2 regions of the Pseudaeromonas pectinilytica genome follow, and region 1 is predicted to be linked to the other one. Evidence: predicted binding sites of a transcription regulator. Region 1 holds the regulator's gene; the other holds the start of a gene.
What was found. The regulator MetJ, encoded in region 1, represses methionine synthesis genes. The targets are predictions, from matches to a motif close to AGANNTCTAGANNTCT.
Positions count from the first base shown of each region.

Region 2: the regulator MetJ is predicted to act here: its motif matches at 1,978-1,993, upstream of metA (homoserine O-succinyltransferase MetA).

Region 1 covers NZ_BAAGVN010000363.1:74,731-82,877, reverse strand. The annotation lists gene ACYVG7_RS21515 (bifunctional aspartate kinase/homoserine dehydrogenase II) at 1-2,192, opposite strand, end outside; gene metB (cystathionine gamma-synthase) at 2,214-3,380, opposite strand; gene metJ (met regulon transcriptional regulator MetJ) at 3,549-3,869, shown strand; gene nudE (ADP compounds hydrolase NudE) at 4,183-4,746, opposite strand; gene yrfG (GMP/IMP nucleotidase) at 4,848-5,534, shown strand; gene ACYVG7_RS21490 (calcium:cation antiporter) at 5,671-6,750, shown strand; gene ACYVG7_RS21485 (type II secretion system protein N) at 7,016-7,771, opposite strand; gene gspM (type II secretion system protein GspM) at 7,768-8,147, opposite strand, start outside.
Region 2 covers NZ_BAAGVN010000009.1:3,193-11,339, reverse strand. The annotation lists gene ACYVG7_RS00590 (CinA family nicotinamide mononucleotide deamidase-related protein) at 1-449, opposite strand, end outside; gene ACYVG7_RS00585 (HD-GYP domain-containing protein) at 573-1,847, opposite strand; gene metA (homoserine O-succinyltransferase MetA) at 2,021-2,938, shown strand; gene ACYVG7_RS00575 (MGMT family protein) at 2,951-3,328, opposite strand; gene metH (methionine synthase) at 3,452-7,153, shown strand; gene ACYVG7_RS00565 (hypothetical protein) at 7,300-8,022, shown strand.

The DNA of each region.
Region 1 (8,147 bases):
TGTTGCGCCTCTTCGATGGCATCCAGCAGGCTGTCATCCATCTCGCTCAAGCGCTCCATGAACACTTCCCGACTGACGCGGCGCAAGGCATTGGGTACCAGATTCTGCAAAGTAATTTGCTCCGGCTCCAGGGCAAAGCCCGCTTCACGAGCCAGGATCAACAACTTGCGCCGCACATCCTGCCCCGAGAGATCCTCTCGTGGATCTGGCTCAGTCAAGCCGTGCTGCCAGGCCTCCTCGACCAGCTCGGAGAAGGGGCGCGAGCCATCATATTGCTGAAACAGCCAGCTCAAGGTGCCGGAGAAGATCCCGCTAACGCCATGGATGCGGTCTCCCGAGTGGGAGAGCATCTGCAAGGTACTCTGGATCGGTAACCCAGCACCGACGGTGGCATTGTAACGCCACTGCCGTTGGTGATCGGTGAAGCTCTGCTTGACCCGATTATAAAAATCGACCGGCGCCGAACCGGCAAATTTGTTGGCCGTGATCAGGTGGGCACCCAGCTGACCAAAATCCGGGTAAAAAGCACTGAGCTCTTCACTGGCGGTCAAGTCGATCAGGATCAGGCCGTCGAAACTATGCTGTTCGAGCAGGGTCAGCAGCTCGGGCATGGTGAAGGATTCCGGATGAAAGTGATCCACCATCGCCAGAGGATCCAGTCCGTGATCCGACAGCATACCGCCGCGGGAATCAAACACTCCGTACAGGGTGAGCTCCAGATGATGCTCGGCCTCCAAGCGCGCCTTTTCACGAGCGTAGAGGTTTAACCACTGACTGCCGATGTTGCCACGACCAAACAGCACGATCCCGGCTCGATGTGTCTGATGGAACAGAGTGGCATGCAACGCCAGCAACAGCGGCTCCAGGGTCACTTCCCGCACCACAGCAATCAGGCTCAAGCCCTCCTTGCTGGTCTGGATAAACTCCAGCGGCTGATCCGCCAGCAGGCGATAGAAACGGTGACACTGCTCGGCATGATCACAGACGCCGGCGCCCACCAGCGCCAACAGGCTGTAACCTTCGCGCTGAATGAGTCCAGTGAACAGCCCCTGCTGTTGCAACTCCAGCAACAGCGCCATGGCATTGGGCGCTGTCTCCGGGGTATACGCCAGCCGCAGCAATTTACGGTCCGGTTGGTGATGAATGGCCAGTGCGGCTAATTGCTGCTGGGCCAATGCCCCTTCGATGGTGGCAATCGCCTCGGCATAGCTCTGCTGGGGTAGAACCTTCAACTCCAGCAACACCACCTGATCCAGCGAAGTTACAATCCGCGCCCCCTGGACCAGGGACTTGCGCCGCAAGATCTGGGTTGAACCGGCGTTCGCATCATAACTGCAGCGCAGCGCCAACCGTTGCTGGCTGTCGAGTACGGGTTGCAGCGTGCGGCTGTGCAGCACGGGCGATCCCAGACGCGCTAGCTCGTTGGCCTCGGCCAGGGAGAGGCGTTCCAGCAGATGGGCCGATTTGACCCGACGCGGATCCGCGCTATAAACCCCGGCCACATCACTCCAGATGGTAGTCGCTTCGGCACCCGCCAGAGCGCCGAGCAGGGTCGCCGAGTAGTCGGAGCCATTGCGCCCCAACAGCAGGGTTCGCCCCTGAGCATCTGCAGCGATAAAACCAGTGACCACCACGCGCTGCTCGCCCAACTCATGGAGGATTGCCTGCAAGCGCTCGCGAGACGCCGCAACCGCAACGCGGGCCAACGCCGCCTCTTCGGCCAGCAAAAAGCGCCGGGAATCCAGCCAGGTAGCGGCATTCCCCCGCTCCACCAGCAGGGCCGCCAGCAGACGGGCCGACCAGACTTCTCCGAACGAGAGCAGGCGATTGCGCTCCAGAGGATCAGGAGTCTGACTCAGGGAGAGTGAAATAGTGTGCAGATCGTCCCGTAGCGCGTCTGATAACTGCTGGTGGGATTCGCCCTCCAGCAGACCGTCGATCAAGCCTTGCTGGTAGGTTTGCAGCGCGGTCAGCACAGCAGTCAAGGCATGCTCCCCCGCCTCCGGCGCATCCAGCAGCTGGATCAGCCGGTTGGTGGTCTTGCCGGCGGCCGAGACCACAATCAACTCGTCTCCGCGTCCCTGCTGTTCAATCAGCCCGGCGACCCGGCGGTAGCAGCTGGGATCGGCCAGACTGCTGCCTCCAAACTTGTGAACCTGACGACCCGCCGATACCGCTGCAGCTTGTGACATTATGTTCCCCGAAACAAAAAATTAGACGCAGGCCTTGGCCCGCTCGAAGGCTTGGTCCAGATCGGCAATCAGGTCATCCGCATGTTCGATACCCACTGACAGCCGCAGCAGCTGATCAGTAATACCGGCAACCAGACGTGCCGCAGGATCCATACCGGCGTGGGTCATGCTGGCCGGGTGGGCCACCAGACTCTCGACGCCGCCCAGAGATTCTGCCAGACAGAACAGCTCCAGTGCCATCAGGAAACACTGCATTTGTTCGAGAGTGAAATCGACCTCAAAGCTGAGCATGGCGCCGAAGCCCTGTTGCTGGCGCTTGGCAATCTCATGGCCCGGGTGGCTTGGCAGGCTGGGATGATAAATTTTCCGCACCAGCGGTTGCTGTTGCAGGTAGCTGATGATGGCAGCCGCGTTCTCCTGATGGGTGCGCAAACGAGGTGCCAGGGTGCGCAAACCGCGCAGCGTCAGATAGGAGTCAAAAGCTCCGCCGGTATGGCCCAGACAATTACCCCACCAGGCCAACTGTTCGACCAGTTGCGGATCCTTGGCGATCACGGCGCCCCCCACCACATCGGAATGACCATTGATGTATTTGGTGGTGGAGTGCACCACCACATCGGCCCCCAACTGCAGCGGCTGCTGCAACAAGGGGGACAAGAAGGTGTTATCCACCGCCACCAGAGCGCCGACCTGATGAGCGGCTGCACAGATAGCCGTGACATCCACCACTCGCAGCAACGGATTGGAGGGGGTTTCAATCCATACCAGCTTGGGTTTCTGTGCCAAAGCTTCGGCCAGCGCGACCGGATCCCCCTGATCGACAAACAGCACCCGGTAGTTGCCGCGCGCCGCGACATGCTGGAAGAGTCGATAGCTGCCGCCATAACAGTCGTGGGGCGCAATCAGTAAATCCCCACAGCGCAGCAGGGCCTCGGCCACCAAGTTGACTGCCCCCATGCCGGTACCGGTGATCACGGCACCACTACCGCCTTCCAGCGCCGCCAAAGCCTGGCCCAGAGTTTCCCGGGTCGGGTTTCCGGAACGGCTATAGTCGAACTGGCGCTTTTCACCATAACCGGCAAAGGTGTAGTTGGTAGAAAGATAGATAGGTGGCACGACGGCACCATACTGACTATCCACGCCGATCCCAGATTTGACTGCGTGCGTCTGTTGTTTGTACTCCGCCATGATGCCCCCTGGCCTGCTGGAAAATAGAAGTTGAATGCAGCTTACACCTTACCGGTCAGCACAAAAGCCGTCAACACTTCTAGACGTCTAAATGGCTTTACTGTCGGATTGCCATTACTGGCTATACGGGTTAAAATCGCGCCGGAACAACCAGATAACGGGTGCATGATGAAGACAGAGTGGAACGGCGATTATGTCAGTCCCTATGCCGAACACGGCAAAAAGAGCGAACAGGTCAAGAAAATAACTGTCTCGATCCCGCTCAAGGTACTCAAGATCCTTACCGATGAGCGGACACGCCGTCAGGTTAACAATCTCCGTCACGCCACCAACAGTGAGCTGTTGTGCGAAGCCTTCCTACACGCCTTCACCGGTCAACCTCTGCCCGGAGATGACGATCTGCGCAAAGACCAACCCGATGATATTCCGGGTACCGCCCAGCGCATCATGATCCAGTTGGGTAAGACCATCGAAAAATTCGACGAGTAAGCCCAACGGCTCATCAGGCACACGACTCAAGGCGACCGGATGGTCGCTTTTTTATAGCCGCAATCTGCCGTGCGGCAATTACCACGTCGCTGTGACTATGCTGCGCCCGCCGCGACCATAAAATCGCAGCAAAAAAAACGCGACCCTGAGGGTCGCGACATCAAACAAAGAGACAGATTTTTGCAGTGGATTTTTCCTGATCCGCATGGGCACAGCATCGGATCCATGCCGCTAGTCTATGTCAGCCACCGGTCCTAGACCGTGACAGAAAGCGATTTCATCGCGATATGGATAATAGTGTGCCAACCCGAAATCAAGGCAGATCCTGCTGACGCAGCCAGCGCAGGGCCAACATCAGCGCTGCGACACTACGCGACTCATTAAATTCGGGATCGTCCAATAATACCTCGGCCTCGGCCAATGGCCAGGACACCAGTTCCAGGGGTTCCGGTTCATCACCTTCCCGCCATTCCGGATAGAGATCTCGCGCTAGCAACAAGTCCATGCGACTGGCAAAGAAACCGGGGGCCAGTGAGACCTGCTTGAGCGGTATCAGCTCGCGAGCACCATAGCCGGTCTCTTCCATCAACTCCCGGTTCCCTGCCTGTGCCGCATTTTCACCAGCATCGATCACGCCTTTGGGAAAACCCAGCTCATAACTATGGGTACCGGCCGCATATTCGCGGACCAGTAGCAGAGTGTCATCATCCAATAACGGCACCAACATGACAGCGCCGCGGTGGCCGCCTTGCATCCGTTCATAGATGCGCTCAGTGCCATTGGTAAAACGCAGGTGCAGTGCTTCCACCTTGAACAGCCGGCTCTGGGCCACCAGCTCCTGCTTGAGTATCTGGGGTTTGCTCTTGTCCCGCGTCATCATTGTTCGGCTATAATCGCCGCCTCCGCCACCGAGGGCATCCGTTGTGGATGGACCCGTCTTCAGGTGGCCATTGTAAGCAAAGTCGGACAAGGAACACCATGCTCGCTTGGCAAGAGATCGATACCGTGCTGCTGGATATGGATGGCACCCTGATTGACCTGCATTTTGACAACTACTTCTGGCAGCGTCTGGTACCCGAACGCTGGGGCCAGGAGCGTGGCATGCCGTTGGATGATGCCCGACGTGAACTAGAGCCGGTGTTTGCCGCAGTCGCAGGTACCCTTAACTGGTACTGCACCGATTACTGGAGTGAGCAGCTAGGGCTCGACATTCTGGCTCTGAAACACGAAATTGCCGATAAAGTACGCTGGCGCGCCGACTCGCGGCCCTTTCTCGACGCCTTACGCCAATCAGGCCGCCAGCTGTTTTTGTTTACCAATGCTCATCCGGATAGTCTGGCCCTGAAAATTCAGCGCACGGCACTGGATCAATATCTGGATGGTCTCTATTCCACCCATGAGTTTGGTACCTCCAAGGAACACCAAGCCTGCTGGCAGGCCCTGCATCAGCGGCTGCAATTTGATCCGGCCCGAACCCTGTTTATTGATGACTCCCAGCGCATCCTGCTCGCCGCCCGCCAGTTCGGACTTGCCCATCTACTGGGTATTCTCAATCCCGACAGCCAGCAACCTCATCAGCAGTTTGTCGGCATCCCCGCCATCAGCGACTATGGCGTATTGATCCCGGAAGTTTTGGCTCATCCTCGCGCCAAGCCAATGCTCTGATTGTCTTAGCGCACTGAGCCCACGCTAATCAGGACTCAAACATGGCGAGGAAGCGATATCCTTCCATCCAAGATCTGTCATCATGGCTCCAGTGTCCCGCGCTTGGGCATCACCTTCTCTTGGCATAGGAGCCACCATGAAGAGTCATCCGTTATTACCCGCCTGGACCCTGGTTGCACCCATTGCCGGTTGGCTCTTGCTGGCCGGAACCCTATTCACTCCAGGCGCCTTCTACACCCTGTTTCTCGGTGCCGGACTGCTAGGCTGCGTATTGGCTGCCGTGCACCATGCCGAGGTCGTCGCCCATCGCGTTGGCGAGCCCTATGGCACTCTGGTGCTGGCCGGTGCCATTACCATCATCGAGGTGGCCTTGATCGTCACCCTGATGTTGGCCGGAGGCCCCGATGCCAGTGCTCTGGCGCGAGATACTGTCTTCGCTTCTGTGATGATCATCCTCAACGGTATCATCGGCTTGTGTCTGCTGGTCGGCGGCAGTCGCTTCGGCGAGCAGAGCTTCCGCCTCTCCGGCGTCAGTGCCTCCTTGGCCACTCTGGCGGCGATCGTCGTCCTGACCCTGGTGCTCCCCAACTACACCACCTCGCTGGCCGGGCCCGTGTATAACGCCAGTCAGTTAGGGTTCGTCGCGGTTGTCTCGTTGCTACTGTATCTGGTGTTTATCTTTGTCCAGGCGGTTCGCCATCGCGACTACTTCTTGCCTGCAGAAACCGATCTCGAAGATAGCCATCTACCGCCGCCCAGCAATGCAATGACCCTGATCAGTTGCGGTATGTTGCTACTTAGTCTGGCGGCCGTGGTCTTGCTCGCCAAGTCCGTATCCCCCTGGGTGGAGTGGGCCGTGGCAGCCATTGGTGCACCAGCCGCCCTGGTTGGCGTCATCATTGCCACCATAGTGCTGCTGCCAGAAGGGTTGGCGGCTATTCGTGCCGCTCGGGCCAATCGAATTCAAACCAGTCTGAATCTGGCCTTAGGCTCGGCACTGGCGTGTATTGGCCTGTCGATCCCGGCAGTGGCAATTGTCTCCTTGCTCACCGGCTGGACCTTGACCCTGGGCATCGATCTGAAATCTACGGTCTTGCTCACTCTCTCGCTGATGGTTGCCACCCTGTCACTGGGTACCGGACGAACCACCATACTACAAGGCGCGGTGCATCTGGTGATCTTCATGGTTTACATCTTCACCACCATAGTGCCTTAGTCGAGGCTATCACCAGCCGAACTAAATAGCCGATCCTAATGATGCGACATCGACAAGGGAGCACACGCTGACACGCCGTGAACCCATCCCTGGCGCGGAGGGTCAGCTTAGCGCTACCCAATCGCTGTCGTGAAGTTCTGCTATTCGAAATGGCTATTCGCAGGCTGAAGCCTGGATCCATCCAACGAGCAGATAACCAAAAGGCGCCCGCGGCGCCTTTTGGTTGGGGGAATTCAGCCCCCGTGATGAAATCAGAAACTAGCCGCTATAACCGGCCAACATAGTTCAGACGAATAGCACCCTGGCTATCCCGCTGGCCGAGAAAATTCATCCCCTGGGCAAACGACGGCGGCAATTCGACACCCGGCGTCAGCGTGCCCTGAAAGCTGTAGTTACCCTTGAAATCCAGCTCGGCCCGGCCATTCAGCTTGAGCTGTGGTGAGTCTTGCTGCACCTTGGCTACCCATTTGCCCTGCTCGCAGCTCAACTGCGCCCTGGCCTCGTCCAAGCGCAGAGCGCCCATCGGGCTCTGCACCTCGGCACCACGCCAGAGCAAGTTGCCAGCCAGGGTGACACACTGCTGCGGCGTGATAATGAGCTCAGCCAGCTGCAAGCGCACATCGCCCGTGGCGGTCACCGGAACCGGTAAGGGCATTGGCGCCTGGCTCAATAACCAGGCCGCATCTGCACGCAGATCGACATCCCGCCAACGGATGCCGGAGGCCCAACCTAGCTCAGCTTGCCCCTGCAGCGTATTGCGATCCTTGAAGCTCAGCTCGATCACTGGATCAAACAGTAGCACGCTGCTCAGCGGCAGATGCCAGCCCACCTTCTGCAACAATTTACCCCGCCACATCACCTGTTCGAAATCACCCTGCCAAAGGGTACCACTCGGGCCGCTCAGTACCAGCCCCGGCGGCAACGGAAACCAGGGCAGAACCCGGGCCACCGGACATTGGCTGATCAGAAAGAATAGATAACAGGCTACCGTGAATACACCGGTCAACAGGATACGCTTCATTCGTTACGCCCCACTTGCAAACGGCGAACCTTGACCATCCCCTTCCCCCCTTCAGCTGCCAGCTCGATCATCTGCACCGAGACGGCATAATCCCGCTCCATGATCACCAGCCAGTTCATCAAGCGTTCAAACTCCACCGGGTTCAACTCCAGCTGCAGCTGTTTATCCAGCGGCTGGAGTCGGGTCAGGGAGAGCCCCAACTGTTTGGAGGTGGTCGTTGCAACCGCCTCCAACGTGGCCCCCAGATCCGGCTGGCGACCCGTGCGTCCCTGCCCCTGTGGTAGATCGGCGGCCCGGAGCTGCATCCAGGCCAGGGTTCCGCGCTGCACATCCCGTTGCTGCTCCGCCGTCTCGATCCCTTGGATCAACGGCCGCC
Region 2 (8,147 bases), on a different contig from region 1:
GGAGTGAAATAGCAGCGTGCCCTGCCGATGCGCAGATGAAAACCGCAGGCGGTCCCAATCGGGTTCGGAATAAGAGTGGCGCCAGCGGGTAGCATGGCCTGTTTACGATTGCTCTCCGGCATGTCGCGCCCGCGCGAGCTGTAACGTTCAATGAGCAATTGCAGCCATTCGTCGCGGAGCTCGAGCTCCACGTCTGCAGCTAACGCAGCGGCTTCCGTAGTTTTATCATCCGAGGTTGGACCTAGTCCGCCATTCACAATCAGGATGTCAGCGACCCGTCCTCGCTCCTGTAGGATGTCGACTAGGTCATCCATCCGATCGCCAACCGTTTGTCGACGACGCACTTGCCAGCCGTGATCGAGTAATCGCTGGCATAGCCAGGCGGAGTTGGTATCTACGGTAAAGCCGGTGAGGACTTCATCACCGGTTGAAATAATTTCAATGATCATAGGTTACAAGATCCTCATGCAATCCATAGTGGCCTACTGGCTAGGCCATATGGTGGAAGGATGAGGGTATGTAATCTTGTGCCGGCTGGGAAGTGATTAATCGGTGGGGAGCCTAGTCTTTGTTTAGGCTCGGGTGGGAACATTGCTATGGTCGAAGTAAAAGCTAATCCGGGTTCGCGGATTCAGGTACTCAAACACCGGTGCCGGTAGGCGAGTCGGAGATATCACCTTGCCGATGGTCAGACCCACATCTTCCAAGTCGATGATCGGAGCCTCCTGGCGGGGAATAGCCGGGTCATAGATCAGCACGCTGGGAAACAGTAACCGCTTCGGATTGACCGACATGACCAGACCAACCTGACCATTGGAAAGCTGTACCACGCTGCCGGGTGGGTAGATGCCCAGTTGCTTGACCAGCAGGCCGATGTAATCCTTGTTGAGCTGTTTGGTGCGGTTCTTGAACAAGAACGACAGCACCACATGGGGAACCTTGGCCTTGCTCTGATCTTGGGGATGACAGAGCTCATCATATTCATCGACCACGCTGACCATCTGGGTCAGTTTATCCAGTTGTTCAGCCTTGAGGCCCTCGGGGAAGCCGGAGCCATCCAGCCGCTCATGATGATGCAGTACGACTTTCTTGGCGGTGTCGGGGCAGTCTTTGGTTAAATCAAGCAGCTCGTGACCATACCGAGTGTGCTGCTTTAACAGATTCAGTTCCGGCCGCGTCAGGGGTTCAGTCTTTCGCAGGATCTGGGTTGGAATGCGCAGCATACCGATGTCGTGGACCAGGGCGGCGAAACCGACTTGCTTCATCTCTTCTTCGGTAAAGCCGGCCTCTTTGGCCAGCAGCATGCTGAGGATGGAGACGTTGAGCGAGTGATAGTAGATGCTCTCGCCTTCTGGTGACTCCGACATCAGGTGCAGCACCATTTCATCGGTGCTGAGAAGCTGGGCAACAATGCCATCGACCAGTTCTTGTGCTTCCTTGATGGCCGTCAGTGGCCGAGTCTGCAGCTTGTTCATCAGATTGCGCAGCTGGCTGAGCGAGCGCTCAAAGGCTTTTTCGCTGCGTTGCAGATTGCGGCGGTACAGTTTGAGTTGCTCGATGCGTCGCTCTTTCTCGGCGGCTAAAGCTGCCTCGATGTCGTCCAGTGTACTTTCAGCCGTGGTTTCATTGGCTGGGGTCTCTATTTCCTGGACAGGTTTGGGTGGCATGGACGATTTGTCAGGAAACATGATGACTTGCTTCAAACCTAGCCGACGGATGAGATCAATCTCCTCCCGGCTTTTTATGGCGAAGCTGGAAAACAGAAAGGGGTGATCCTTCCAGTTGAGCGGGAGTTTGACGTAGTTACCGATCTGTAGTCGGTCGACAGAAATTTTTATACCAGTCATCTAGTTAGAGTACACATAAAACCAGCGCCTATGCCAGGCAAAGGCGTCGATGAGTCAGGAGTGCATTCTATCGATCTTGTCTCAAAATAGCTAAGAGGTGACAGCGTGCTATCGATTGGTGTAGATTTCTGGATGTCCAGACGTTTTTACTGATGTAGTACAGGAAGTGCACCATGCCTATCAAGATCCCTGACCGTTTGCCAGCCGCTGACGTGCTCGGCGCTGAGAACATCTTCGTCATGACTGAGAGTCGTGCCCTTCACCAGGATATTCGTCCATTACGGGTCCTGCTGTTGAATCTGATGCCGAAGAAGATCGAGACCGAGATCCAGCTGATGCGCATGTTGTCGAATTCGCCATTGCAAGTGCATGTCGATCTGTTGCGCATCGATGATCGCGAATCCAAGAACACTCCCAAGTCACATCTGGATACCTTTTATCACGACTTTGCTCAGGTAAAACATAATCGCTATGACGGCCTGATTATCACGGGCGCCCCCCTGGGGCTGACTCAATTTTCTGATGTGGTGTACTGGGATACCCTGGTCGAAATCATCGAATGGTCGCGTCAGCATGTCACCTCAACCCTATTTCTCTGCTGGGCGGCCCAAGCGGCGCTGAAGGTGATTTACGGTTTGGAGAAACAGACCCGTGAGGTGAAGCTCTCTGGTGTCTATGAGCACTGTCGGTTGGTCGCGCACGATCCGCTGGTGCGGGGATTTGATGATCATTTCCTGGCACCGCATTCGCGCTATGCCAATTTTGATGGCGACTTCATTCGTCAGCATACCGATTTGCAGGTCTTTGCCGAGTCCGAAGAGGCGGGGGTTTATCTGGCGGTGAGCCCAGATTGCCGTCAGGTCTATGTGACTGGACACCCGGAATATGATGCCGATACGCTGCATCAGGAGTTTGTGCGGGATACCGGAGCTGGAATTGATCCGCAGTTACCGAAGAATTATTACCGCAATGACGACCCGAATCAGCCGCCGCGAGCGACCTGGCGCAGCCATGGACACTTGCTGTTTGCCAACTGGTTGAACTATTACGTGTACCAGAATACGCCGTTTGATCTGAGCAATTTACCGTGAATGGCTGCTGAGTCACTCACCCTGCCAGCCATACCGGTTCAAGTCGATCGGAGATGCCGGGTGACAGGGGATCCCTTCTTGCTGCAGGCGTCCCTGTTGTCGCTGGTAGTCTTGGTCCCGTAACGAGATGGTTCCAAACCGATTGACCACCCGATGCCAGGGTAAGCGTGTATCCTCAGGCAGTCGACACAGAATGCCGCCGACTTGACGAGCGGCACGGGGGGAACCCGCCAGGCGAGCGACTGTGCCATAGGTCGCGACCCGGCCATAAGGAATAGCCGCTATCACCTGATAGACGCGCTGGGTAAAATTGGTTGTGATCTCTTCCTGTCTGGGAGGAGTGATGACAGACGAGTCGAGCATGGCGTGGGCCCTACAGTTTTTTGCCATACTGCCAGCCCCTCCGGTACTCGTCCAGTCAACAGCCGGATGATGATTTCGCCTTTGGGGGCTCTTGCCCGCAAGGGCCCAAGTAGTAATGAGGACAAGCCAGTGGCAGAACATGTGCAAGGAATGCCGATCCAATCCCGACTCACCGAATGTCTGCAGGAACGTATCCTGCTGATTGATGGGGGCATGGGGACCATGATCCAGAGCTACGGGCTGAAGGAAGCAGATTATCGTGGTGAGCGTTTTGCCGCCTGGCCCAGCGATCTGAAGGGCAACAACGATCTGCTGGTGCTCTCCAAGCCCCAGGTGATCCGCGAGATCCACGAGGCCTATCTGGCTGCCGGTGCCGATATTCTCGAAACCAACAGCTTCAACGCCACCCGCATTGCGATGGCAGATTACCAGATGGAAGATCTCAGTGCCGAGATCAATCGCGAAGCGGCACGGCTGGCGCGCCAGGTGGCTGACGAATGGACGACCAAGGATCCGAGCAAGCCGCGCTTTGTCGCCGGGATCCTCGGCCCCACCAACCGTACCTGCTCCATCTCGCCGGATGTCAACGATCCTGGTGCCCGGAACGTCACCTATGACGAACTGGTCGCCGCCTATACCGAATCGACGCTGGCCCTCATTGAGGGTGGGGCTCATCTCATCATGATCGAGACCATCTTCGATACCCTGAATGCCAAGGCAGCGGTGTTTGCGGTAGAGGGCGTCTTCGATTCGTTGGGCTATCGGTTGCCGGTGATGATTTCCGGCACCATTACCGATGCCTCGGGTCGTACCCTGTCGGGGCAGACGACCGAAGCCTTCTATAACTCGCTGCGCCACGCCCGCCCGCTGTCGTTTGGTCTCAACTGTGCGTTGGGGCCTAAAGAGCTGCGGCAGTATGTGGAAGAGTTGGCGCGTATCAGCGAAACCTATGTTTCGGTGCACCCGAATGCTGGCCTGCCCAATGCCTTTGGCGGCTACGATCTGGAAGCTGACGAGATGGCGGATCATATCCGCGAGTGGGCCCAGTCCGGATTCCTGAATCTGGTCGGCGGTTGCTGCGGCACCACACCCGCTCATATCGCCGCCATGGCCAAGGCGGTGGCGGGCTGTAAGCCGCGGGCACTGCCGGATCTGCCGGTGGCTTGCCGTCTGGCGGGACTGGAGCCGGTGACCATCAGCGCCGATTCCATGTTCGTCAACGTCGGCGAACGCACCAACGTTACCGGATCGGCCAAGTTCAAGCGTCTGATCCGCGAAGAGAATTACGATGAGGCGCTGGATATCGCCCGTCAGCAGGTGGAAAGCGGCGCGCAGATCATCGACATCAATATGGATGAGGGGATGCTGGATGCCGAGGCCTGTATGGTGCGCTTCCTCAATCTCATTGCCACTGAGCCGGATATCTGCAAGGTGCCCATCATGGTCGACTCTTCCAAATGGGAAGTGATCGAAGCGGGCCTGAAGTGTATTCAAGGCAAACCGGTGGTCAACTCCATCTCCATGAAGGAGGGGGTCGACAAGTTTATCGCCCAGGCCAAACTGGTACGCCGCTATGGCGCGGCTGTCATCGTCATGGCGTTCGACGAGCAAGGTCAAGCCGATACCCGGGCGCGCAAGTTCGAGATCTGCCAGCGCGCCTATCGCATCCTGGTGGATGAGGTGGGCTTCCCGCCGGAAGACATCATCTTCGATCCCAACATCTTCGCCGTGGCGACGGGGATCGATGAGCACAACAACTATGCCATGGATTTCATCGAGGCGGTCAAGGACATCAAGCAGAACCTGCCCCATGCCATGATCTCCGGCGGTGTCTCCAACGTGTCGTTTTCGTTCCGTGGCAACGAGCCGGTGCGGGAGGCGATCCACTCGGTGTTCCTCTACTACGCCATCAAAAACGGCATGGATATGGGCATCGTCAACGCGGGTCAATTGGCCATCTACGAAGACATCCCCGCCGAGCTGAAGGCGGCGGTCGAGGATGTGGTGCGCAACACCCATGCTGGGGCCACCGAGGCGCTGCTGGCGATTGCCGAGAAGTATCGCGGTGGCGCCCAGCAGGTGGCGGATCCGCGGGATCAGGAGTGGCGCAGCTGGCCTGTGGCCAAGCGGCTGGAGCATGCGCTGGTCAAGGGCATCACCGATTTTATCGACGAGGACACCGAAGAGGCCCGTCAGGAGGCGACCCGACCCATTGAGGTGATCGAGGGGCCGCTGATGGCGGGTATGAACGTGGTCGGCGATCTGTTCGGCGCGGGGAAGATGTTCCTGCCCCAGGTCGTGAAGTCCGCCCGGGTGATGAAGCGCGCCGTAGCTTATCTGCAGCCCTATATCGAGGCCGAGAAATCCGGCAGCAGCAGCAACGGCAAGATCGTCATGGCCACGGTGAAGGGCGATGTCCATGACATCGGCAAGAATATCGTCGGCGTGGTGCTGCAGTGCAACAACTTCGAGATCATCGATCTGGGGGTCATGGTCTCCTGCGAGAAGATCTTGCAGACCGCCCGTGAGGTGAACGCCGACATGATTGGCCTCTCGGGGCTCATTACTCCCTCCCTGGACGAGATGGTGCATGTCGCCAAGGAGATGCAGCGTCAGGGCTTCACCATACCGCTGCTGATTGGCGGGGCGACCACTTCCAAGGCGCATACCGCGGTCAAGATCGAGCAGAATTACCAAGAGCCGGTGGTGTATGTCTCCAACGCCAGTCGTGCGGTAGGCGTGGCCCAGAGCCTGCTCTCCGCCGAACTCAAACCGGCTTTCGCGGCCCGTTTGGCCAAGGAGTACGACGCCGCCCGCGAGCAGCACAGCCGCAAGCAGCCACGCACCAAGGCGGTATCGCTGGCAGAGGCACGAGCTAACGCCTGGTCTTGCGATTGGGCTAGCTACCAGCCGCCCAAACCAGTCAAGCCGGGCATCCATGTGCTGCGCAACGTGCCGATTGAAACGCTGCGCCGCTACATCGACTGGACCCCCTTCTTCCTCAGTTGGGAGCTGGCAGGCAAGTATCCGCGCATCCTGGAGGATGAGGTGGTCGGTGAGGAAGCCAAACGCCTGTTTGCAGATGCCCAGGCCATGCTGGATCGGTTGAGTGGCAGCGGTGAAGTGGAAGTAACGGGCATGCTGGGGCTGTTCCCGGCCAATAGCATCGGCGATGACATTGAGGTCTATACCGACGAGAGCCGCACTCAGGTCAAGACAGTACTGCGCGGATTGCGGCAGCAGACGGACAAGGCTAGCCAGGCGCGGGATGGCAATATCTTCCCCAATTACTGCCTCTCCGATTATGTCGCCCCCAAGGCCAGTGGCGTCGCCGACTGGGTCGGAGCCTTCGCGGTGAGTGGTGGCTTTGGCGAGTCGGGGCTCGCGGAAGGGTTCAAGGCGGCGGGGGATGACTATAACGCCATTCTGGTACAAGCCGTGTGTGACCGTTTGGCAGAGGCCTTTGCCGAATACCTGCACGAGCAGGTACGCACGGATTATTGGGGCTATGCACCGGATGAGGCGCTCTCGAACGAGGATCTGATCCGCGAGAACTACCAGGGTATTCGTCCGGCGCCAGGTTATCCGGCCTGCCCCGAGCACACCGAGAAGGGCACCCTCTGGCAGCTGTTGGGGGTGGAAGAAGCCATCGGCATGCAGCTGACCGAATCCTATGCCATGTGGCCTGCGGCGGCGGTCTCCGGTTGGTACTTCAGTCATCCGGATGCCAAATACTTTGCGGTGGCGGGGCTCCAGCCTGATCAAGTGAAGGATTATGCCGAACGTAAGGGCATGACCCTTGAAGAGGCCGAGCGTTGGCTGGGCCCGAATCTGGGCTACCAGACTGAGTAACAGCGCGCGATCCGACGCAGGGCACCGAGAGGTGCCCTGCGTCGTGATGGGGAAACGGCAAACAAGCGGCACAGTCACAGCAGACGTTGCCGCCGCGTGGCACAATGGTGCAATGAGCTGGATGTGGGGATTGAAGAGGAATGGGGATGCGAGCAGTAATGGGTGCCGTGGCGTTGGCCGCTATGATATGGGCTGGCGTGGCGGCTTCGTCCGGTGAAGATGCGCAAGGGCGCGCCTATCAGCAGTTGCTGACTCAGTTTATGACGTTGTCGCAGAGTGAATCGCCATTGGCCTATATCCGGCTGGTGGCGGAACCCGTGGTTCAGGATCCCAGCGACAAGAATTTCACCGATCTGGTCGCCGTGCTCAAGCCCCATGTGCAGCAAGAGCCGCGGGCCGCTCTGCTCTATGCGGCATTGCTCAGCGCCCAGGCTCACAAGCCGCTGCTTCGTACCCAGAGTGATAGCGGGGAAATATCGCCCCAGCAGATCAGCCTGTGGCGGGCGCTGGACAAGGATCCCATGATGCAGCAGGCCAATGCCTTGTTGACCGGGCAGTGCCAGCAGCAGAACCTGCAAGCCTGCATGGCCTGGTTCTTCCAACTAGTGGATCTGGGCACCCCGATCATGATGGCAGGATCGGAAACAGAACAGCAGCAACTGCTGGCCTCGCTGGTTGCGCCGGAGAACGAGGTGCGGCGGGTGGCGATCATGAACTATGCCCAGCAGCCTTCGCCGGCGTTGGCCAGTCTGATCGCCAGTTTGTATAGCAAAGGGTTGGCCCCCATCCCGCCTGAACAGGCTGCGGGATTGGGCTTCGTGCGGGATGCCGAGAAGGCGGCGCAGTGGCAGCAGAAGGCGCAGCCCTGAGGGGACATTGTGTGGACCTCCGGCAGCCATCGCTTGCTGTGACGGGGAGCCAGCGCGGATAATAGGGCCTCGGCATCACGCCGGGGCTTTGTTTTTTGTGGCTCATATCCGGCATTTCGCGATGG